Regions from separate parts of the Sporosarcina sp. 179-K 3D1 HS genome, predicted to be linked through region 2. Evidence: riboswitches for the same ligand, from Rfam matches in the RefSeq annotation. Region 2 holds a riboswitch; each other region holds the start of a gene.
What was found. A riboswitch is a leader RNA that binds a small molecule or an ion and turns the genes downstream of it on or off. The one in region 2 is predicted to bind cobalamin.
Positions count from the first base shown of each region.

Region 1: another riboswitch for cobalamin. It lies ahead of AB1K83_RS14310 ((2Fe-2S) ferredoxin domain-containing protein); the one in region 2 lies ahead of AB1K83_RS09810 (adenosylcobinamide amidohydrolase).
Region 3: another riboswitch for cobalamin. It lies ahead of cobJ (precorrin-3B C(17)-methyltransferase); the one in region 2 lies ahead of AB1K83_RS09810 (adenosylcobinamide amidohydrolase).
Region 4: another riboswitch for cobalamin. It lies ahead of AB1K83_RS13230 (helical backbone metal receptor); the one in region 2 lies ahead of AB1K83_RS09810 (adenosylcobinamide amidohydrolase).

Region 1 covers NZ_JBFEGI010000012.1:62-4,033, forward strand. The annotation lists gene AB1K83_RS14305 (M28 family peptidase) at 669-1,664, shown strand; gene AB1K83_RS14310 ((2Fe-2S) ferredoxin domain-containing protein) at 1,726-2,112, opposite strand; cobalamin riboswitch at 2,436-2,620, opposite strand; cobalamin riboswitch at 2,750-2,931, shown strand; gene AB1K83_RS14315 (ABC transporter substrate-binding protein) at 3,100-3,972, shown strand, end outside.
Region 2 covers NZ_JBFEGI010000006.1:72,944-79,689, forward strand. The annotation lists gene cobS (adenosylcobinamide-GDP ribazoletransferase) at 1-105, opposite strand, end outside; gene AB1K83_RS09795 (cobyric acid synthase) at 102-941, opposite strand; gene AB1K83_RS09800 (bifunctional adenosylcobinamide kinase/adenosylcobinamide-phosphate guanylyltransferase) at 856-1,530, opposite strand; gene cbiB (adenosylcobinamide-phosphate synthase CbiB) at 1,517-2,476, opposite strand; gene AB1K83_RS09810 (adenosylcobinamide amidohydrolase) at 2,473-3,156, opposite strand; cobalamin riboswitch at 3,280-3,465, opposite strand; gene AB1K83_RS09815 (hypothetical protein) at 3,421-3,609, opposite strand; gene argS (arginine--tRNA ligase) at 3,691-5,358, opposite strand; gene AB1K83_RS09825 (DUF1934 domain-containing protein) at 5,355-5,795, opposite strand; gene AB1K83_RS09830 (transglycosylase domain-containing protein) at 5,948-6,746, shown strand, end outside.
Region 3 covers NZ_JBFEGI010000012.1:5,069-11,814, reverse strand. The annotation lists gene cbiE (precorrin-6y C5,15-methyltransferase (decarboxylating) subunit CbiE) at 1-375, opposite strand, end outside; gene AB1K83_RS14350 (cobalt-precorrin-5B (C(1))-methyltransferase) at 356-1,504, opposite strand; gene AB1K83_RS14345 (precorrin-8X methylmutase) at 1,470-2,120, opposite strand; gene cobK (precorrin-6A reductase) at 2,121-2,891, opposite strand; gene AB1K83_RS14335 (sirohydrochlorin chelatase) at 2,888-3,778, opposite strand; gene cobJ (precorrin-3B C(17)-methyltransferase) at 3,793-5,424, opposite strand; cobalamin riboswitch at 5,561-5,739, opposite strand; gene AB1K83_RS14325 (ABC transporter ATP-binding protein) at 5,809-6,591, opposite strand; gene AB1K83_RS14320 (FecCD family ABC transporter permease) at 6,588-6,746, opposite strand, start outside.
Region 4 covers NZ_JBFEGI010000010.1:31,873-38,618, reverse strand. The annotation lists gene AB1K83_RS13240 (ATP-binding cassette domain-containing protein) at 1-981, opposite strand, end outside; gene AB1K83_RS13235 (FecCD family ABC transporter permease) at 978-2,048, opposite strand; gene AB1K83_RS13230 (helical backbone metal receptor) at 2,011-3,003, opposite strand; cobalamin riboswitch at 3,157-3,360, opposite strand; gene AB1K83_RS13225 (nuclease-related domain-containing protein) at 3,665-4,675, shown strand; gene AB1K83_RS13220 (DUF485 domain-containing protein) at 5,303-5,623, shown strand; gene AB1K83_RS13215 (cation acetate symporter) at 5,637-6,746, shown strand, end outside.

The DNA of each region.
Region 1 (3,972 bases), on a different contig from region 2:
AAAACATTTTATCACAAGGGATGGAAAAGGCCTTTTCCTATTTACACAATTATATGGACTTAATCTGGCATCCTGGTTGCAACCGCTCATACTTCCTCGCAAGCGATCATAACTTCAGACAAACGCTCATATTTCTTTACTAGCGATCATAACTCCAGACAAACGCTCATACTTCTTCGCAAGTGATCATAACTTCGAACAAACGATCATATTTCTACGCAAGCGATCATAACTCCGAGCAACCTCATACTTCTTCGCAAGCGATCATAACTTCGAGCATCCGTTCATATTTGACACCATGATGGATTTGGCCCTTCTTTTATCGGGGAGCATTTGGGAATTTCTGTAATTGCACTTTTCTAGTACCGTGAAAACAATAGTTACTGCTTTTTTCCGCAATAGGCGCAATGTTAAAATGTTAACCTACCGATAAACAGGTCACTTTCCTATATATCGATAAATAGGACCACCGGCTTTCCTTTTAGTGGAATATTCGCACCTGTTAAGAGTCTATTCCTCCTGTAATTTTAAAGTGGTTGAGCATTATTAATATCATTCGCATAAAACTCCCACTACTTTTCTCATCTTTCTGAAAATTTGATTTATGGTAGATTGAATATACCTACTAAGTTAGGTGCTTGTCTATCATAATAATTGGAGGGAATTAGATGAAGAAGTTTTCGAAGTTGCTTTTGTCTTTACTTGTGGCTGTGGCTTTCGTATTTTTGCCTGCTTCGGCGAATGCTGCTCCACCGAATCAGCAAGCCTCGCAAGCTATGGACAATCAAATCGTTAAAAAGATTGATAAAGAACAGATTTATGATCATGTGCATAAGTTATCTGTGGACATCGGTATTCGCGTTGCTGGGACGGAAGGAGAAAGACAAGCTGTTGACTATGTCGTATCCCAGTATGAATCATATGGCTTGGATGTGGAGATTCAGCCTTTCGAATTTCAAAGACGGATTGATGGTGAGCTCGTAACATTTACGTCCCATAATGTCATTGCGACTAAAAAACCACATAAAAATCACGCAACAGGGGAAATTCTTTATCTTGGTTCCCACCACGACTCCGTTCCTGGATCACCTGGCGCAAGTGATAATGCGTCCGGTGTTGGAGTGAATCTTGAGATTGCTCGAGTCATCAGTAACATGCCAACAACAACAGAGATTCGCTTCTTGACGTTCGGTGCCGAGGAATTTGGTTTATTAGGATCCAGACATTATGTATCCACCTTAACTGAAGATGAAAAGTCGCGCTCGGTAGGTATGTTTAACTTTGACATGGTTGGCAGTAAAAATGCAGGCGAAATGATTATGTTTACTGTGGATGGCGAAAGAAATATCATTACCAATACAGGCGCATCCGCGAGTTTAAGAGTTTACGACCTACTGACTTACGGGAAGGTTGGTCGAAGCGATCATCAACCGTTCCATGATGCCGGCATTCCGTCAGCTGTGTTTTCCTACGCACCGCTTGAGCCGGACTACCACAAACCAACAGATACTATCGATAAAATCAGCAAAGAAAGAATGGAAAACGTTGCGAAAACTGTGTCCGCTGCTCTTTATCAACTTGCACGGAAACAGACACCAGCCCTTGAAAACTCAAATGTCGCGCCGCAACCCGTAGAACCACCATTTGAAAACCGACCGTTGTAATTAAATTGCTAATTAAAGTGCCAGGCACCCAAACAAACATGAATGTTCGGGTGCCTGGCACCTATTTTGATACAGCCTTCAATTTCTCTTCCGTTTTTTTGATCCCGACCGGTGCGTCATTATGCCGGTCGAACCCCAGCCCATTGAACGTATGACTTACCTTTTCCAATAGCCTCTCCCCCTTGCCGATCGCCGCTGCCAAAGGGCCCGCCTCTTCCGTCGTCAGTTTCTGATACCAGGTCCCTTCCGGATAGACGATGACGGTCGGCGCGTCTTTGCACCGGCCTTGGCATCTTGTCCGCGCCGTATGCACCCGGTCGTCCAATCCTTGCTCCGTCAAAGCTTCCCGGATGGCTACTGTCATTTCTTCCCCCTGCTTCTTCAAACAACTCGAACCGTTGCAAATTAACACATGTGCGCAGGTTGTCGATAAATCCCATGTTGCCATTTTCATTTCCTCCCCGTAATTCATCTATCTTGCCACTAGGATAAAAGACCTTACTTGCAAGCAAATCGAGTTTTGTGCAAATATCCTTCAAGCGAATGCAGCCAAACAGTCCATGAGCGCAAGCAATTCCGTCTTATATGCAAGCAAACTGCAGCCGGCCGCAATCAACCGCTCTAAAACGTCTCCAACGACTTTCCGACCAAACAAAAAAACCCTATTCCTCCATCGGAAAAGGGCCTGCCAAACGAACCTATACACTTTTGCACAGATAATAATCCATGCCTGCAAAACAGGATCGTCCCGACTCTCACCCCCCGGAGATTGGAATCTTCGAGATGTCAGGTAGGTCTCCTGACTTGTGCTTCTTCCTACTTTGAGCCCTTCCCATGCAACGCGGCACAGTGGGTGATCCTCATTTCGTCGACACTTACAGTTGCGGGGACAGTTCCGGCATTGAACCGGATTCCCTATTAAGCTATGGATTAGCGCCTGACATCTCTTTATTATTCAATTTTTAATGGGTCTCGATGAATTGGATTTATTATAGCCGTATTGTTTATAAAAACGCAAGCTTCATTTTTTTGGTATTGACAATTGATCCACAGTTATGAATACTGTTGATAGATTGCCAAACCGAATAAACGATATGGGAAAAGGTACACGATCATCGTGTTTAAAAGGGAAGCCCGGTGTAAAACCGGCACGGTCCCGCCACTGTAATTTGGCCGTTTTCCGCAACATCCACTGTCTGTCAAGATGGGAAGGAGCGGAAAGCCATGGCCATAAGTCAGGAGACCTGCCTTTTCTAGCGACACTGCTTGACCTACGGGAAATGGGGAAGTGTTAGAAAGCTAATTTGCTAACCATTCTTTTTGCATGGATAAATTTGCGCTTCTAACCCTTTTTCGGTTAGAGGCGTTTTTTATTTCCTCTGGTACGTGATCTTTCATTGCGGCAATTGCAGAACAGAACAAGGAGACTACAAGGATGAAAAAATTAAGTATTTTAGGATTGCTGCTATTGCTGCTGGTTGGCGGCTGTGTGGATAAGGAATCCGCTTCCGCCAAACAAGAGTCGCTTTCCATCGAAAATAACGGGGTAGCGCTCCCGATCGGCGAGGTTCCGCAACGAGCGATCACGCTTAACCAGCATGTCACGGAAATCATGTTGGCACTCGGGCTGGAGGATCATATGGTCGGAACGGCTTACCTCGATGATGAAATTTTGCCCGAATACCAAGCGGCTTATGAAAAGATCGAAGTTCTTTCGGATACCTATCCTTCCAAAGAGGTGTTTGTCGGAGCAGATCCTGATTTTGCTTATGCCGGCTGGGCCAGTGCATTCAAAGAAGATAGCCTAGGGACACAAGCAGAATTATTGGACCAAGGGATCATTCCTTACTTGCACCAATCTTCTACCATCGTTGGTCCTACTTTGGATGATATTTTCACAGACATTGAAAATATCGGGAAGATCTTCCGCGTCGAGGATCGCTCTGCTCAGTTGATTGCCGATATGAAGCAACAAATTGACGACATTAAGAAAACCATCCCTCCTTCCGATGACAAGAAACGCGTTTTTGTATTCGATAGCGGAGACACTTCGGCGTTCACCGTCGGACAGAATTTCTTGAACGAACTGATTACGATGGCGGGCGGCACCAATATTTTTAACGACCTCGACAAGAATTGGGGCGAAGTCAGTTGGGAAAAAGTCGTGGAACGGAATCCCGAAATTATTGTCATCATCGACTATGGCGATACATCCGTCGATCAGAAAATCGACTTTTTGAACAGTGTATCCATGTTGGCCGACACGACTGCCATCCAAAATCAGCACTTCGTCATCGTCCCCCTTTCT
Region 2 (6,746 bases):
CGGTAGCGCGATGTACATGGATGTCACTTCTTTCCGCCCAAGCGGAAACTCCTTTTGTAAAGGGATTGCCGTAAAAAACTGGATGGCGAGTAAGATGCCGTTCACGCAGAGGCCCCTCCCACCGAAGAAATAATGCTCTTAATCAAAGGCCAATCGAGATGCCCTTTAATATGATCCGCCCATGCTTCGTACACATCCACGTCCGCTGGAGCCAGGCTGATCGGCCGTTCCATGTCTTCCTCTTGGATTCCGTGATCAGCTTTAAATGGGATGATTCCCGCAACCGGAATTCCCGTATAGGATTCAATAAAATCGACCCCTTCTTGAAACAAGGCAGGATCTCCATGGAATTTATTGATGATGATCGCTTTCACGCGGGCCCGGTGCTCAGGCGCGAGAAGCTGCAAGGTGCCTACGATGGAGGCGATGGCTCCGCCGCGATCGATATCCGCCACGAGTACGACCGGGACGTCTGCAATGTCCGCCACCCGCATATTGACGATTTCTCGATCGTTCAAATTCACTTCTGCCGGGCTCCCCGCCCCTTCGATAATGACGGTTTCATAGGTTTTTGCCAGTTGATCGAGGGACGTCCGGATCGCTTCGACCGCTTGCTGGAAAAACTGCTCCCGATACGTCATTCCCGTAACAGGGCCAAACTTCTCCCCGAAAAAAAGCACCTCGGACTTCATCGAAGCGACCGGTTTCAATAAAATTGGATTCATATAAACCGTGGGTGTCGTCCGGGCAGCCTCCGCCTGCAAAAATTGGGCACGGCTCATTTCTTCGCCCCGTTCTGTTTTCGCCGAAAATCTCGACATGTTCTGTGATTTGAACGGCGCCACCCGTACTCCTTCATTGGCGAGGATGCGGCAGAGTGCTGTGCAAATCATCGTCTTCCCCGAATCGGATGCCGTCCCTACGACCATTAGTCCATTCATCGTTTCTCCCCCTTTTCCAGTACATCGCCACGCCATAATCCATTTCAATCGCTTCATCCGCTCTTCGGACCAACTCTCGATGGACACGCCCGAGCCATTTCATATAGATTTTCGTTTCGGGATCACTCATCGGTATATCATCCAGCACTTCATTGGAAACGATGATGAGATGGGCGGCTTTTTGCCGTAAGGCCTCTACCGTTTCATAGAGCCGTTCTTCTTTCGCTTCCATACAGCCCGGTTGGTGAATGCAGGGCGTTCCTTCATCCCATCCTTCATACAATTCATTCGCCAGCCAAGTCGTTGCGCAATCCCAAAGGACCAAATCACCCAAACGGATAGATGGCAATACCTCTTCCATCCGAACGGATTGTTCCAGCGTAGTCCAATTTATATGTGCACGATCTAATCGATGCTGATCAATCCTGGCCTGCATTTCTGCATCGGTCGCTGTTCCCGATGCGATATAGACAAGACGCCCGCCAGTCCGCTGCGCTTTTTTCACTAAATAATCTTCAGCAAATGCGCTTTTCCCACTTCGGCTGCCGCCGAGAATTACGGTCAACAATCCCTTATTATGTATTCGCAAATATGAACACCCCGATCACCGTCATCCATAGCCAAAACACGAAGGATGCGATATGCATCTGTCTGACAGCGGATTGTATATGCTTGGCTGTCAGCGGCATGATTCCCGGCCCAATTTCCGGACGCGCCGAAACGACGCCGCGATAGGTACTTTTCCCACCTAACCGGATACCCAGTTGCCAAGCCGTCGCAGCTTCCGGAAACCCGCTGTTCGGGCTTGGATGGCGCCGCGAATCCCTACCGAATCCGACAACTCGCTGCCCGAATGGCAACTTCCCTTCATTTGCCGTATGGAAGAGGATGAGAAGTCCAGTAATCCGGGCGGGTATATAATTTAGCAGATCGTCCGCCTTTGCGGAAAACTTCCCAAACTGGGCAAACCGATCGTCCTTATAGCCGACCATCGAATCGAGCGTATTGACCGCTTTGTATAGCCAAAGACCCGGAGCCCCGAGTAAAAAAGCCCAAAATAAAGGCGAAGTCACGCCATCAGCCGTATTTTCGGAAACCGTCTCAATTGTCGCCCTCGAAATCTCGCTTTCATCCAGCTTCTCGGTATCCCGGCCGACAATCCAGGATAATTTTTCCCGAGCTTCTTTAAAGTCCCCATTTTCCAGCGGTCTCTTCACAGCTAGCGCGGCGTCCCGCAAACTTTTCTGTGCTAGCCCGATCGCTATTAGGACAGCTTCGATGGCAATCCCGACGAAAGTATGAATCTCATAAGCTAGCCAGACGATGATCGCTGCAGTTACTGTGACGATTCCCACCGTTGCGAAGAACAGCACCGCCCCTTTCCAGACGCGATGGCGTCCTTTATTCAAAAGCAACGTCATCTTGGAAATGAAAGATCCGATCCACCGGACAGGATGTGGCCAATTGGGCGGATCCCCGATGAGCCGGTCTAAAAGAAAACCGATGGCAATGGCGATGAAATGCGACGGGATCACGTAGTCCACCCTTTCGCTTTCTTGTACGCCCGAAGTGCTCGCACCGTACAATCGTAGACGCCATGGCCGACCAATTTTCCAAGAGGGGTCACCGTTCCGGCATATGGCAGATACTCTCCTTGCTGCGTGGCCGCAATGAGAACGCTGTCAGTCGATGTCCCGGTCGCAATAGTGCCAGTCAGCGGATCTTGGATCGCTTCATCATGAAGGGCTTTCACTTTCGCTTCGGTCGCCGTAATCATTGTTTGGACGAACGCCTCATCCGACAACTGACCATTGACGATGATCCATGTATTGATCGTGCCGATTTTCTGTTCCTCTTCTCTTGTCAGCGCTTGCGAGACGTCCACCGCATTCCCGACCCCTGCTGTCACGGCGATGAGGACGGAACCGAAATCGCCATCATATTGGCCGATTTCCACATGTTCGGTCGAGACGGCAGTCATCATTCCAACCGTCTCTTCTGCTCGAAACCCTTGCTGCTCAAGGTAAGCCGCCATTTCCCCTTTGGCATCGTCGCAATGATAATTCATATCCACATGGCGATTCACGAAGGCGCGGAACCACCCTATGCCGGCATTGTGGACAGCGGAAGATAGTGTCTTCAACGGTTGTTCTGCCCGGAAACTCACATAGTTGGACGACACGGAAAACCCTTCTAGTGTTGCAATGAACTGCATATTCCCCCACGCCTTTCTACTGTTTAAATTGAAAAAATCCCCCGTACAAATACGGAGGATGTGCAAGTAAAAATCCAAGCGCCCTTAAAGCGGTCCGATTTCCACCGACCTTTTCCTCGCAGGTCACGGGTGATCCGTAAAGGCAGGTCTCCTGGCTCGTGATCATCGCTTGCCGCGTCTTCCCGGAATGGTTTCCAGTGACTTCTCACGACTTGCTCACACTTACAGTGGCGGGACCGCGCCGGACTTCAACCGGCTTCCCTTTTAACCCCGCCAGACACGCAGGGCACCTTTACTCCGTTTCATTATACTATAGAAAAAGGGCGTGTCGAGGACTTCTCTGAAGAAGGGCCTGCTGCTATCCGTCACTTTTGATGACTTATCCGTCACTTTCCGGGCTTTATCCGTCCCTTCCGGAAACATATTCGTCAAGTTCACAAGTTTATCCGTCACTTTCCATCTTTTATTGTCAAGTCAAGACCTTCTACCCATAAATAAAACCGCCACACCGAAGCGTAGCGGTCTAATTTTTTCTTACATCCGTTCTGGTGCTGCAACACCCACCAGTTTCAGAGCGTTTGCGATGGTAGCGCGAGTGGCAGTGATAAGAGCGAGCCGCGCTTCGGAAAGCTCCCGATTTTCCGGGTCCAACACTTTTTCCGCATTGTAGAAGCTGTGGAATGAAGCGGCCAACTCCTGAATATAGGTAGTCACCCGGTGCGGTGAGCGGAGTCGTGCCGCATCGGCCACCACTTTCGGGAAGTCTCCGATTTTCTTCATCAATTCTTGTTCTTTTTCCGCTTGCAATAAAGAGACATTCTCCACGGACCCGGCCAGATCTGTGTCTGCGGCTTGGCGCAAGATCGAAGAAATCCGCGCGTGCGCGTACTGTGCATAGTAGACCGGGTTTTCATTCGACTGGGAAATCGCGAGGTCCAGATCGAAATCCATTTGCGAGTCGCCGGAACGCATTGCGAAGAAGTAGCGGACCGCATCCAAACCTACGTCTTCCACGAGTTCCCGCAACGTGACCGCCTTGCCCGTCCGTTTGCTCATCTTGAATTTTTCACCGTCTTTGAACAGTTGGACCATTTGCGCGACTTCGACTTCCAATGTGTCGCGGTCATAGCCAAGTGCCTCGATGGCCGCTTTCATCCGCGGGATATAGCCGTGATGATCGGCTCCCCAAATGTTAATAAGTTTATCGAAGCCGCGATGTAGTTTGTCCTCATGATAAGCAATATCCGGCGTCAAATACGTATACGTGCCGTCATTTTTAATGAGCACCCGGTCCTTGTCATCCCCGAACGTCGTCGAGCGGAACCAAGTCGCGCCGTCTTCCTCATAGACATGGCCGTTCGCCCTCAACTTATCAAGCGCCACGTCGATCTTTCCGTTTTCATATAAAGACGTTTCCGAAAACCAATTGTCAAATGAAACCCGGAAATCTGCCAAGTCCTTTTTCAACTTCGCCAATTCAAATTGCAGACCGTATTCACGGAAAAATGAATAGCGTTCCTCTTCTGAAACGTTGACATACTGATCTCCAAACTCTTCTGCCAACTGTTTGCCGATGTCAATGATATCTTGACCCTGGTAGCCGTCCTCCGGCATATCCTTCTCCAAACCAAGCGCTTGGAAATAGCGGGCTTCCACCGATTTCGCGAGATTATGCACTTGATTGCCGGCATCATTGATATAGTATTCGCGGTAGACATCATATCCGGCAAAGTCCAGGACATTGCATAAAGAATCGCCAAGGGATGCGCCACGGGCATGGCCAAGATGCAAGTCCCCGGTCGGGTTGGCGGAAACGAATTCAACCTGGACTTTTTCATTCGCTCCAGCGTTGGAACGACCGTAGTTTTCCCCTTGATCCAATACGGTTTTCACGACATCCCCGAGGTAATCGGTTTTCAGACGGATGTTCATGAAACCTGGGCCCGCCACTTCAATCGTGTCGATCGCCGTTCCCGCCGTATCCAATTTTCCGAGTATCGCGTCCGCAATGGCACGCGGTGGTTGTTTGGCAAGCTTGGTCAACTGCATCGCAATATTCGTTGCATAGTCGCCGTTCTCTTTGTTCTTCGGTGTTTCCAACATGATTTCCGGAATATCCGCCGAATTGACAAGCCCGGCCGCAATCACCGCTTGGTGCAATGCCTCTTTCACTTCATTTTGAATCTTTTCTACCGCGTTCATGATTTTCCCTCCGTATATGTAATAGTCAAATGGTATGTGCCGAGTAAGGACTTGCCATCCAACAGCCGATACTGGACATGGAACTCGCCGCCCTGACCTTCCTGTTCCTTGGTAAACTGCAAATGATCTGTTTGGACGTGAAGATCGAAGGTAGCCGGCCCGCTGCCGTATGAACCCATCCGTCTGCTTTCCATACTGAAAGGCAGTCGCATCTGTACGGCTCCTTTGCGCATGATAAGCGCGTCTTTCGGATCCAGTTTGACGATTGTCTCGATGGTGCCGTCCTGTTTTTCTACGTATTGCAAGTACGAGGTTCCCCTTTTTTCAATGAGCCTTCCCGTCAATTGGAACTCGTGCGTTTCCTTGACTTGTCCCGGATGCCGGATTGACGAATGGAGCCGGATATCCACTTGTTTCCCTTGATGTTGCCGTTCCATACGGTCACCTCCACATATCTTTTTATTATACCGTTCTCCCGCCCTACATTTCAATCTATCCGGAAAGGAAGTAATGTTTTTCATTCACCCCCGTTTAATCTCTTTCCTAGGTTCGCATACTGAACGTAATGACAAGGACAGGGTGGGATCCTATGCGACGGACGGTATATGTAAAAAAGAGGAAGCGGCAAGTGACGATTAGGCGGGTGCTGTTGCTGACAGTTATGACGTTGACCGCAGCATTGACCGTCTTTCTATCACTTCGAATCTATGCCCAGATTACGGGGGCCCCTTCATTAAGTGTGCCAAAAGCTACCATTTTCCTAGATAAAAACGGCAATCAGATTGGCGACCGCTTTTCCCTCGAGAGACGGTACTGGGTCAGTCTTGATGAAATTTCACCTTTGTTGGTCGATGCGGTCATTGCGACTGAGGATAAAAATTTTTACAAGCATAGTGGGTTTGATTACCGACGGATCGCGGGTGCCGTATTGAAAGATATTAAATCGATGCGTAAAGCCGAGGGAGCCAGTACGATCACCCAGCAATATGCACGAAATCTCTTTCTGACGCATGAAAAGAGCTGGAAGCGCAAAATCAGTGAAGCGCTCTATGCGTACCGGATGGAGCGCTTTTACGATAAAGATGTCATCTTGGAAGGCTATTTGAATACGGTCTATTTCGGACACGGCATGTATGGCGTCGAGGCGGCAAGCCGGTTTTATTTCGGAAAGCCGGCCAAAGATTTGACGCTGGAGGAATCCGCCGTCATCACGGCCATCGCAAAAGGTCCGTCGGTCTACTCCCCTCTGGATAACCCGGAGAGATCGAAGGAACGCCAGCAATTGGTCTTGTCGCTGATGGAATCTCAAGGATTCATTACCGAGCATCAGGAGGAACGGGCAAAAAAGGTGCCGATTCATTTAATGACAGAGGAGTGGGCCGACACGA
Region 3 (6,746 bases), on a different contig from region 2:
ACCATGAACGCTGAGGAAAAGGCTGTCTTGCCAAGATTCTCCCATGCGGCTGAACGCTTCCTGAATGGAACTTAACGCCGGATAGATCTCGATGTGCTCGAGTTTATTCGCCAAGTAACCGCCGATCCCATAAAATAATGGATCACCGGATGCCAAGACGACGGTTTCTTTGTCGTCCTTCTGCAAATTGGCAACCACCGTGGAAAGCCCGCCGGTTACGGATAACTTCTCTCCTGCATAGTCGGGGAAGAAGGCGAGTTGCCGGTCTCCGCCGACGAGCCGTTCACTTTGTTCGATCCATGTTTTGTAGATAGGCAATAGGGAGTCTTGTCCTGCCTCGCCAATGCCGATCACTTTAATCGCTTTCTTCGCCACGATAACTCTCCCTTCCTAAAATTTCTTTCTTCATCGAAATGACAATCACTTCCACTTCCAAACCACCGCCTACTTCGTCATAGCAATGTTTCGCGATGCGCTGGAGCAATAAAGTGAAGAATTTCGTATTGCCTGCTGCCTTGACGATGTCTCCGACTTGGGACGCAGTGTTTGCATGGCGAGCCTCTTCGACAAGTTCCGGCGGCAAGCCCGCTTGTTCCACAAGATCGGCTAAAAAGTTAAAATCGACGGGTGCACTTTTGGAATGAACCATCATGACCCCTTGCGCCACCTTTGAAAATTTCCCCATCATCCCGACGAGCGTCACTTTTTTCATCTTCCGGGCTTTGCATTGCTTCATCGTGAAGCCGATGAAATCACCCATTTCGATAAACGCGTCTTCTTGTAAATGGGGATGGAATTCAATAGCGAAATTTTCACTTCTGCCTCCGGTACAAGCAACGACTTCCGTACAGCCGTTTTCTTTTGCAACATTAATCGCTTGAGCGATGCTGGCACGGAAAGCGGCCGTCGAAAAGGGGACGACGGTTCCCCGTGTTCCGAGAATGGAAATGCCGCCAATGATACCGAGCCGGCTATTCAATGTTTTTTTGGCAATTTCCTCGCCGTCCGGAACGGAAATGACGATTTTGATGCCCCGTTCGATTCCGTATTCATCTAAAATTTCCTGTGCGGCCCGAAGAATCATCCGTCTTGGAACGGGGTTGATGGCCGCTTCTCCTACGGGAACGGGGAGGCCTGGCTTCGTCACTCGTCCGACACCGATTCCGCCGTCCAGTTCGATGCCGGGTGCGTCATTCCAGGAAACGGTTGAAATGATCCGGGCGAGATGCGTTGCATCCGGGTCGTCTCCGGCATCTTTGATAATTTCCGCAGAAACCGATTGCGTGCCGAGCGAGAGTTTATCCATCGTAAAAGGGACCGTATCGCCAATCGGCAGGGTGACAGTCACCTTTAGAATTGGCTCCTGAAGAATGAGGGAAAGAAGAGCTGCTTTCGTCGCTGCCGTGGAATTGGTACCGGTCGTATAGCCGTGCCGAAGTTCTTTCTTCTCTTCCGTTTGCTTCTTCATGTCAATCGAGTTGGGTCGCCATGAGCGAAATGGCATTGACCGCCGCAACGGTGACAGGGCTGCCGCCTTTTCGACCAATGTTCGTAATGAATGGGATATCGAGTTTCGCCAATTCGGCTTTGGATTCTTCGGCAGATACAAAGCCGACGGGCATTCCGACGACAAGTCCGGGGCGCGCTTCTCCATTTTTCACGAGACGAATTAATTCCAGCAGGGCAGTCGGGGCATTGCCGATAGCAAAAATGCCGCCTTCCGCTTCTTTCACCGCTTTCTGCATGGAGATGATCGCCCGGGTCAAGTTCTGTTTTTTTGCTTCTGCCATGACATCCGGATCCGAAATATAGACACGGACATCTCCGCCATATTTCTCAATCCGCGGTTTGCTCACGCCGACTTGCACCATCTGGACATCCGCGACCAGCGGTTTCCCATTTCGAATCGCTTCGATGCCGGCACGGATCGCATCTGGATGGAATACAAGGCTTCTTCCCAATTCGAAATCGGCAGAAGCATGGATGACACGTTGGACGACTGGGTATTGCTCCGGTGTAAAAGGGTGCTCCCCAAGTTCGTCCGTTATCATTTGAAAGCTCAATTCCTCAATTTCCCGCGGTTGGATCGTCACCGGTTTAAATTCTGTTTGAAAATCCATTTAACTCTCCTCCAATGTCGTTTGTAGCTGTTCCATAAGCGGGTCGAATGAAGAATAGACTTGGCCATAATCAATTTTCGGACGGCGGATCATGATGACGGGAATGCCAAGTTCTAGGGCAGCTTCCACCTTTTCATCCACCGACCCGACTTTTCCGCTTTCTTTCGTCACCATCAAGGTCACGTCGAATTGTTGATAGAGCGCCCGGTTCAATTCATAAGAGAAAGGGCCTTGGATGGCGACGATGTTTTTTTGTTCGACGCCTAGCGCTGCGCATTTTTCCATATTGTCCAAACGGGGGAGCATCCGAGCGATGAGGCGGACACCGTCCACACCGACCAATTTCTCAGTGAATGTCGCCAGCGTTTTGCTTCCCGTAGTGAGCATGATGTTGCCTTTTCTCTCTAATGCGACTTCGGCTGCTTCCTCGTAAGATGCAACGGAGATAACCCGATCATCATACTGATCGATTTGTTCGCGTTCATATCGGAAGTAGGGGACTTCTGCGTTTGTCGCAGCCGCCATCGCGTTTTTAGAAGCCTCTTCCGCGAAAGGGTGGCTGGCGTCTACGATGGCTTTCATATGTTCCTTCTGGATAATCGCGACCATCTCATCAGCAGTCAGCCTTCCGATATGGACACGGAGACCCGCTTCCAAGAGGGCGTAACTTGCATTTTCCGTCACTATCGTTGTGAGGGGATCATAACCTTTTTCTTTCAGTTCGATCGCCAATTCCCGGGCATCACTCGTTCCCGCTAAAAACAGGATCAAGGGGTGACCTCCTCGTGGACATGATGATGGTGATGATGTCCATGTCCATGGTCATGATCATGGTCGTGATGGTGGTGATGATGAACGTCCATATGCTCTAGCGCGTGTAGACGGAACTCGCAGACATCACAGTTCAATTTGGCTGCGCCAAGCAACGCTTCTTCGGCACGGTCTTGGAACACATCTTTCACTTCGTCCCGGAAGCCGAAATAATCGGTCATATGCAGCTGATGGGATGGATAATGTTCTTTCAGTGCAGCAAACTTATCGTGCATCCGATTCATCAGGACACCTGTGAAAAATAAATAAGGGACAAGGAAAACCTGTTTAGCCCCTAAAGCAATGGACCGGGCAACGCCTTCTTCCACGGTCGGTTTTGTCACACCAATAAAAGCCGATTCGACGGGTAAGTGCTCAAAACGCTCGGATAATAAGCGTCCGATTTTATATAAATCACTGTTGGCATCGGAATCGCTGGAACCGCGGCCGATGAGCAGGATGATGGCATCTTCCACTTCGTTCGTCAGCCCTTGCTCACGCAAACTGTTTTCCAACATGTCGATAATCCGGTTATGAATGCCGACAGGGCGTCCATAAGTGAATGTAACAGCCGGATATTTGACTTTCGCTTCATCGATGGCAGCTGGGATATGCAGTTTCGAATGGCCCGCAGCCAAGAACATCATTGGAATGAGGCTGACGGAAGTCGCTCCGCGCTCGATGCAGCGGTCAATGCCTTGTGAAATGTCCGGCGCTGCAAATTCCAGATAACAAGTTTCGATGATCGGTTCCGAGAAGCGAGGTTTGATTTGATCCACAAATTGGCGGATTTCCTCATTTCCATTTGGATCCTTGCTGCCATGACCGACAAATAAGATTGCTTTCATATTGTTTTCCTCCGTTAACAAAGATCCGGTTCCAGGACGACTAATGTTGGTACTTCCTGGTACGGGTATCCTTGGATATTTTGTACACGCTTAAAGAATTTATAGAATCGCTCGTTCGGCAATCCTTCGTTCCGGAATTGTTCGACGATGGCCACGATGAGAGGGACGAGCTTTTCAGGCTCCAATCCTTCGACAACTGGAACGCCTGTATGCGCATTGCGTCCCATCGCTTTCGCTCCGAGAAAGACATCGAACTTCTTCCGACGATAGACGATGCCGATATCTTCTGCCACGGCTCCGTAGCACGCCATGCCGCAGCCGTTGAATCCGATTTTCAATTCTTTGGGAACACTGAGTCCGCCGAGCTTGTCGCGTAATTCTACTGCGTAGGGAATCGGGTCTTGCTTGTCTCCGTCACAAAAATCGCAAGCTTTCACTTTCACAACATTACCGGCAGGGGCGAGCAGCCATCCTTCTTTTTTTAATTTGGATGTGATCTCTTCCGGGTTTTCCGTTTGCAATGAAATTTTGAATTCATGATCCGGAGTATATTCGATTTCTCCCGCCTCACCGACAATTGCTGCCAAAGCGGTGAGCTGGCTTGGAGACATTTTTTTATTGGCCACGCCGGGTGATACGGTGAATTCGAAAAGGCGGTGTTCTTGGAAAAGGGAGCTGACTTTATCCGGTGTCGTTCCGTCCAATTGAGCGAGTGCTTGCTCGGCCAATTCCAAAACGTTGTTGATTTCCGGTTCGGTTTGAATGATTTCAGTTTTTTTTTCTTCTAGGATAGGGGCTTCCTCTTTTTCGCCGCCGTGCAGCGCCCATGGCTCGTTCTCTTCTTTCAGGCGTTGGTGTGGTTTCAACGGCTGTTTTTCTTCACCTAGCGTATATTTGCGTTGGTATCCGCGCGGCGTGATGATTTTCCCGTCATACAGGAAGGTCGTGCTGTTGCCAATGATGACGGTCGTCAACATGCCAATATCATGTTCTAGCATATGTTCCAAGTCTGTAATCACAATGTCTTGCCGCTCCCGGTAAGCACTTTTGACAAGGCCGACGGGGGTCTGGGGCGACCGGTATTGCAACAGGATTTTTTGAGTTTCTTCGATCTGCCGTGTCCTTCTTCCGCTTTTCGGATTGTAGAGGGCAATGACAAAGTCAGCCATCGCTGCTGCTTCCACCCGTTTTTTAATCCATTCCCAAGGTGTCAAATGGTCGCTGAGGCTAATCGTGCATGAATCATGCATGACCGGTGCGCCGAGAAGGGAAGCGCATGCTTGGATTGCAGAAACGCCCGGGACAACTTCCAGTTCGACGCCGGTCTCTTCGTTCCATCCTTGTTCGACGAGCACTTCGTAAATGAGGCCAGCCATGCCATAGACCCCGGCATCCCCGCTCGATATGACCGCGACGGTATGGCCCGCTTCCGCCAATTTCACGGCTTCCTGTGCGCGTCCCACTTCTTCCGTCATTCCAGTACTGACAATTTTCTGATCGGGCGTCAGCAGATGGCGGATCAGCTCGACGTACGTCTTATAGCCGATAATAATATCGCATTCCGCAAAAGCATCCCGTGCCCGCTGTGTCATATGGAGCTCATGACCAGGGCCAAAACCGATTGCTATCAACTTACCTTTCTTCATATTGCATCCTCCTTTGTGAATAAAAGAAACAAAAAAAGCATTTCTAACCGGAAAAGGTTAGAAATGCTTTCGTTTTCGACAGATGGACAGTGCGAAACCGTGCAGATCTAACACTTCCCCATCTCCCCGTAGGTCTAGCAGTGCTGTTAGAAAAGGCAGGTCTCCTGACTTATGGTCATCGTTTTCCGCTCCTTCCCGTCTGAGACAGTGGATTCTGCGGAAAACTACCAAATTACAGTGGCGGGACCGTGCCGGATTTTCACCGGACTTCCCTTTTAAGCGCAACTAAGGCGCACCTTTTCCCGTTCATATGAAATTTAGTGAACTTGTAAACTATAACCAGTATTCATAACTTTATCGCAATTGTCAACCTACCTTAGGAAATTAAACGCAGCGGGTCGGAAATGCAGAAAGGTAGGTGATGCGGATGTGGCCGGTCTTCGCATGCCGTTCAATTTCCGCATTCACTTGAAAAACCGTAGCTAACATTTCTTTGGTCAACACTTCTTTGGGCGTCCCGAAACGGACGATTTGTCCATCATGCACCACGTAAATACGATTGCAATATGTAGCAGCGATATTTAAATCATGTAAAGCAGCAATTACGGTCAACTGAAGGCTTTTGGCCAAATCCATCACTTGCAGTTGGTGATGAATGTCGAGATGGTTGGTCGGTTCATCCAAGATTAAGATTTTGGCTTGCTGGGAAATGGCTCTGGCGATGAGGACGCGCTGCTTCTCTCCACCCGATAGTGTGGCAAATCCCCGTTCTCTTTTATCGATAAGCCCGACTTGCATCAGTGCATGATCGACGATGTCCTTATCCGACCGGCTATCCAAGTCGAACCATTTTTTATGGGGAGCCCTTCCCATCAGCACCATTTCCTCGACGGTAAAGTCGAATGACAATGCTCCTTCTTGGCTGACTACCGCCATTTGCTTTGCCAAGCCTCTTGCCGATAGGGAGGAAATATCCCGGTCATCGATGCTAATATTTCCGCTTTGATGGGGGAGGGCGCGATAAATCGATTTCAAGATCGTGGATTTCCCGCTGCCATTCGGACCAATGATGCCGACGAATTCGCCCTCTTGGACGTCTATCGAAATGTGACGGGTAATTGGGACTTGATTGATACAGGTTGTCAAATTATCTAAAAGAACAGTCATGATCCATCACCTCCAAAGGAATAATCACTTTTTCTCAATAGCCAGATGAAGAAAGGTCCGCCACATACCGCTGTAATGATGCCGATCGGTAGTTCTTCGGGCGCAACCGCTATCCGGGCAAACACATCTGCCCAGATGATGAAGATGGCGCCCAC
Region 4 (6,746 bases), on a different contig from region 2:
TTCCATCCATTCTTTCATATGGTCTGGGCGGTGTTCTGCTGCTGGCAAATTGATGAGAAAGAATTGCTGAAGCCATTGGATACCGTTCCCAATCGTCGCATTCGAAAATGTCCGCAACGGCTTGTTGAAAATGATTCCTACACTATCTTCATTGCAATCAACGGAGTAACTTTTAAAAAAGCTTGTGCTGTCCACCACACTCTCCACGGAAGGGGTCATAAGCAATTGGGGTCTTGCCACAATTGGATGTGCTTGCGTTTTAACGTCCACTTCATAGACCTTTCTCAACTGCTCTTCCTTGCGCAAAGTATTGACGTCTCCCACTTCGAGGAAGGATCCTTTATGAAGGAGAGCGACTCTGTCCGCGTAGAGGGAGGCCACGTTCAAATCATGCAAAATCGCAAAAATTGTCAATTGCTTTGTCCGTTGCCATTCTTTCAGCATGTTCAAAATCTGGAACGTGTGCTTGATATCCAAATGATTCGTCGGTTCATCCAGCAACAGGATTTCCGGTTCTTGAGCCAATGCTTTTGCTAATAAAACCCGCTGCTTCTCCCCGCCGCTCAATGTCCGGAACTGTGAATTGCGGAACTGCTCAATTCGTGTCACGTTCATGACATGATCAATGACTTTTCGATCTTTTGCGGATATGCTCTTAATAAAGCCGGTTTGGTGCGGGTAACGGCCGAGACTTACTATTTCCTCTACGGTGAAATCGAATGTCACTTTGCTTTCTTGAGAAAGGACGGCCACCTTCCGCGCTTTCTCGAGCTTCGACATCTTCTCCATCGGTTTACCATCGATTGCGATCGACCCTGACACGATAGGAAGTTGTCCGGTAATTAATTTGAAAAGGGTGGTTTTCCCGCTGCCATTCGGTCCGAGCAGTGCGAAAAACTCACCTTTCTGGATTTCAAATTGAAGATCGTGGATAATCGGTTTTTTTCCGTAACCGCCTGCTAGCTGTTTGACTGTGATCATCGGCTTTCCCCTCTTCCCATTCGATCTCGAATTAAAAGTAAAGCAAATACTGGAGCACCAATCAAGGCAGTGATGACGCCAATCGGCAGTTCTTGCGGAGCAATGATCGTCCTCGCGAGCAAATCTGCGAACACGAGGAAGGAGCCGCCCAGCAATATGGACAGAGGCAAGACATTTCGGTGATTTGGCCCGGTCATGAGTCGCACCAGATGGGGAACGACCAACCCGACAAAACCAATTGAACCGGACACGGCAACTGCCGAACCCGTCAGTAAGGAAGCGCCGATCAAAATGAGGATTTTACCTCTTTTCACATTGACTCCGATATGATCGGCTGCTTCTTCGCCGAGTGCGAGGGCATTCAGCTCCCTATAATGGGCGAGCAAGATAATGGAGCCGATGACAAGGAAGGGGATGATCAGCTGGACGTGGCTCCACCCGCGCATCGCGACACTTCCATATAACCAATACATGATTTGTGTCATCGCATCGCGGTCTCCAAGAGAGATCATCAACGACGTCAGTGCTCCGACGAAGGCTCCGACAATGATACCGGCGAGAATGATCGTCTCAATGGCGAGACTCCTGCTGCTCAATCTGACGATTCCAAAGACGACGAATAAGGTGAGGAATCCGCTTATAATGGCCACGATCGGCAATGTGTAACTACCTAATCCCCAAATCGTATATTGGAAAAATAAAACCGTTACGGCCCCGAGCGCTGCCCCGGATGAAACCCCGATCGTGTATGGATCGGCCAACGGATTGCGAAGAAGCCCTTGGAAGGCGGCGCCTGCGAGCGACAGGGAAGCCCCGACAAGAAAGGCCAATAATACGCGCGGGACCCGGATATTCCAGATGATCAGTTCTTCATTTTTCGGGACATCCGTAAGCCAGCCGAGACCAAATGATTTATCCGCCACGATATGGAGGATCGTGGGAATCGGGAATTTCACACTGCTGACGAATAGGCCAAGAAGGGTTGCACAAAGTACAACCCCAATACTTGCCATATAAAGCCAACCGATTTTACTCCCCAAAAACTTCCGGATAAATGAGTTTTGCAAGTTGCTCGACTCCTTCAATCAGGCGTGGGCCTGGACGGGTAACCGTGTCGCTGTCGACATCGAAAACTTGTTCGTTTTTAATGGCATTGACTTCTGCCCAACCTTCGCGCGCCAAGACGCCTTCGGCAGGATTATCCACATAATAGCCGTATGTAGTGATAATGACATCCGGGTTCAGTTGGACGATTTCCTCTTCCGACAATTTCACCCATCCATCTTGATCTTCAGCGGCATTCGTAGCATTGATTGTTTCCAGCATTTCGTGCATGAAAGTGTTTTTACCGGTTGTGAAGATGTCCGGCGCTGGTGAAACTTCCACCCATACTTTCTTTTTGTCCGTAATTTCTTTTGCTTTCTCTTCAACGGCAGCACGACGGTCTTTCATATCTTGGATAATCTCTTCCGCTTTGTCCGTTGTCCCGGTGGCGGTCGCAATCATTTCCATCGTTTGGTACGCATCGTCGAATGAAGCGGCACTGCCGGTTACGACAACTTTGATGCCCACTTCTTCAAATTGCTTTAGAATATCTTCATGTTTATCGAAATGGTATTTCGTAACAAAGGCAACATCCGGCAACAAGGTCATGACCAGTTCGGCATCCATGTCCTGGCCGCCGACTTTCTGGACTTCCAATGCCTCTGGAGGGTAGTTACAGTAATCGGACACCCCGATGAGGCGATCGCCAACTCCGAGCGCATATAAAATCTCCGTATTGCTCGTCTGGACGGAGATGATCGTTTCCGGTTCTTCTTCGATTGTTACCTCACGACCGACATCATCGGTAAATGTGACTGGGAAAGCTAGCGCTTCTTCCGCTTGACTTGTTGCTTTCGTGTCCGGCGTATTATCCGGCGCGGATTGGTTTGCTGGGGTTTCTTCTTTCGTTCCACAGCCCGTTAGTAGGACCATGCCTACTACGAACATCAAACTAAATAAACCCCATCGTTTCATCATGTTGTGCACTCTACGTTCCTCCTCTTAGTTGTGAACATCAAAAAAGCGCTTGTCCTCGAAGGAAAGCGCATGGCATGATAAAGCGAAGTTGCGGGCAGTTCGGCGTAAGCCGGTAAACCCATTACGACACCCTAAACATTCCTATCCCCGAGGAAGCTTACAATCGAAATAGGCAGGTCTCCTGACTTACGACTCCAGCGGCCGCCCCACTCCTTCCCATGCTGTCGCACAGTGGATACGCAGGACATCCTCATCGATTACAGTGACGGGTTCGTGTTGGACTCTCACCAACTTCCCTCTTCATTTCAAACAGCCGCTTGGACGGCCATATGAAAAACCTATTTCTACACTATTCTTTTTTAACGTTACGGTTCATGCCCAGTATATAGAAGAATTGATAGTTTGTAAACTTTATTTGGGGCAGGGGGTTCAAAGCAGACAAGGACTCCGCCCATCGTGTGGAGAATTGCGACGAACGAGCGTAGGATTCCGCCAAAGTGCGTGAGAACTCCGCCCATGGAGTTGAGGATTGCGACGAACGGGCGTAGAATTCCGCTCCAAGGCACCAAAATTGAAATTTGGGGGTATTCTCCTATTTCTATTGTGAAAACTAGGAGAAAATGATAGCGTATATTATGAACACCGAATAATCCGAAAAGGAGTGATCGGGATTATTAAAATTCATCGACAAAAGCCAGAACTTTTAATAGCACTACCCAGATTGCTGGCCCGTCTTCATCCTACCCACGACAAATACAAAGATCTTGAAAATCAACTCTATCGAATCGAGGCTGGCTACGCAGGAGAATGTAGAGTTGATAAGTATTTGGAAACCATTGAATTCCCTGAGCCAGTTTCTATTTTTACCGATTTACAATTAGTTATTACTCCGGGTTTTACCATTCAAATTGATACCCTGATCTTAACCCCATCCCATGCGATCATTCTTGAGATCAAGAATATTGCAGGTACGTTATCTTACATTTCTCATCCACCCCACTTTGAAAGCATCTATTCCGAAAACAAATCAATCGTTATTAATTGTCCTTTGATGCAACTAAATAATAATAAGGCAGGCCTCGAAATATGGTTTAAAAGAAATGACTACAATTTGCAAATAACCGGATTGATTGTTTTGGCCACCAATACTTTGGTGAAAAATGCTCCGTCTGAAATGCCAATCGTGTATGCGAAGCATCTTCGGTCCTATCTCAGGAAATGGGAAAAGGGAAAAGCACCGATGACTTTATCCCAATTCCAAAGAATGCTTGATGAATTAAATAAAGATAGATTGTGGTATAACCCTTATCCACTTGCTGGGAAATATCAATTGGATTTAGGTTCTATTCTTCAAGGGAACCTATGTGCAAATTGTAACAGCCAGCTGTTCCGTAAGAATAAAATTCTTTGGACATGCCGGAATTGCAAACTTGATATTAAAGAGCCGTACGTAGATAGCATGAAAGATTGGTATATGCTTTTTAAAGGTACCATTACAAATCAAGAATGCCGTGATTTCTTGAAATTAAAAGATAAACATGCTGCCCGCCACATATTGCGTTCCCTCCCTTTAATTCGTATCGGAAAATCAAAAGCTACTCAATATACGTGGGATTATAAGGTTTCTCCTTCACAATTAAAGAAAATTTCAATCCTTTCTTCGAAAAACTGAAGAAGGGATTATCTCTAATTTTAAGTATCCGATTACGACCAAACGGTGAAGAACTCCGCTCAACCGCCTGAGAAATCCGCAAAAGCCTTGCGGAATTCCGCCCAATCTCGGGATTCCGTCGAAGTGTGAGAGGATTCCGCCCAAACGGTGAAGAAATCCGCTAAAGCCTTGCGGAATGTCCAATCCCCTGGAAGTAGAGGAGGATTATCAAATCTTATATCCCTCTATTATCCTAGTCATTACTCCATAACTTTGGACATAAGAATTAATTATATTTCAATAGCGTTATTGATAATAATCAAGGAAATAATTAAAGAAATAAAGTATATCCAAGGAAAGTGATAATCTTACTTTGTTGATTGAACAAAGCTTGATGGCATAGGGGTTAGGTGTTTTATAATTTTAACACTAAACAATATCGAATTATTACAAATATTCGAAAGTTTATGTTGAATATTTGTAAATAGTTTGCTAATCTGAACTTGTGTACTATAACAAATAGTTGAACTACTTCATTTTTCGGCTAACCTTTCTACTTGACTGGCAGAGGAATGAAAGCGGTTTCAGTTGGAGGGGGAGATAGCACGCGAGTTCGTTAGCCGAAAATTTGAAGAGGAGGATGAAATCATGAAGAACGCTCGTGGAAATTCCAGACCGAATTTCGAAAAGATCATTGAAACTCCAGAATTTAAACAATTGGTCAAACGTAAAAACACATTTGCGACACCGTACATCATTTTCTTTTTTGCTGCCTATTTTTTACTTCCAATTTTGACAGGATACACCAAGATACTTGAGAATCGTGCTATTGGTTGGATGACTTGGACCTGGGTATATGCGTTTAGCATGTTTATCATGGTCTGGGTATTCACTTCAATCTATATGAATAAAGCGAAAGACTTTGACAAGGATGTTGAAGAAATTCTAAAGAAAAACGTTGTAGAATAAAGGGGGAAACGCCGTGGGGATCATTTCAATCTTAATTTTCGTTTCAGTTATCCTACTTACACTTATTGTCACGTATTGGGCCGCCAAGCAGACCCAAACAGCAAGTGATTTCTATACTGCCGGTGGATCATTGACCGGCTGGCAAAATGGCATGGCCATCGCCGGTGACTATTTATCGGCAGCTTCCTTTCTTGGAATCGCGGGTGCCATTTCGTTGAATGGTTTCGACGGTTTCTACTACAGCGTCGGTTGGTTGACGGCTTATCTCGTTGTATTATTCCTTATTGCGGAGCCACTCCGGAATTTAGGGAAATTTACAATGGCAGATATGATTGGTTCCCGTTTCGGGGCGAGAAAAGTACGTGGAGCGGCTGCTCTTAACACGATTACGATCGTATTATTCTACATGTTGGCACAGTTGGTCGGTGCGGGTGCACTCATTAAATTGTTACTAGGTATTGATTATTGGATTTCAGTATTAATCGTTGGTGTCATGATGACAGTCTATGTACTATTTGGAGGCATGACTGCAACAAGTTGGGTGCAAATTATAAAAGCTATCTTACTGATGGCTGGGACGGTCATCATTTCATTCCTCGTCCTATTAAAGTTCAATTTTAACTTCATCGGAATGTTCGATGCTATGCGTACTGCGACTCCGCATGGAGAAGCCTTCCTACATTCGGGTGTTGTTTATAAGGATCCAATTGGCTTGATTTCCGTTTTAATTGCCCTTGTTCTAGGGACAGCGGGCTTGCCGCATATCTTAATGCGCTTTTTCACCGTAAAAGATGCAAAGACGGCACGTTCCTCAGTCATCTACGCGGTATGGATCATCGGTATTTTCTATGTCATGACCATTTTCCTCGGGTTCGGAGCAGCGAAATTCGTAGGGGCGGATGCCATTATCGCTGAAAATGCGGCTGGTAATATGGCAGCGCCGATGCTTGCCGGTGTACTAGGTGGAGATGCGTTGGAGTCCTTCGTTGCGGCCGTTGCATTCGCTACGATCCTTGCGGTTGTTGCAGGACTTGTTTTATCCGGTGCGTCCGCAATTGCTCACGATATTTATGGAGAGATCATTAAAAAAGGAAAAGTGACGGAAAAGCAGCAAGTGCGTGCT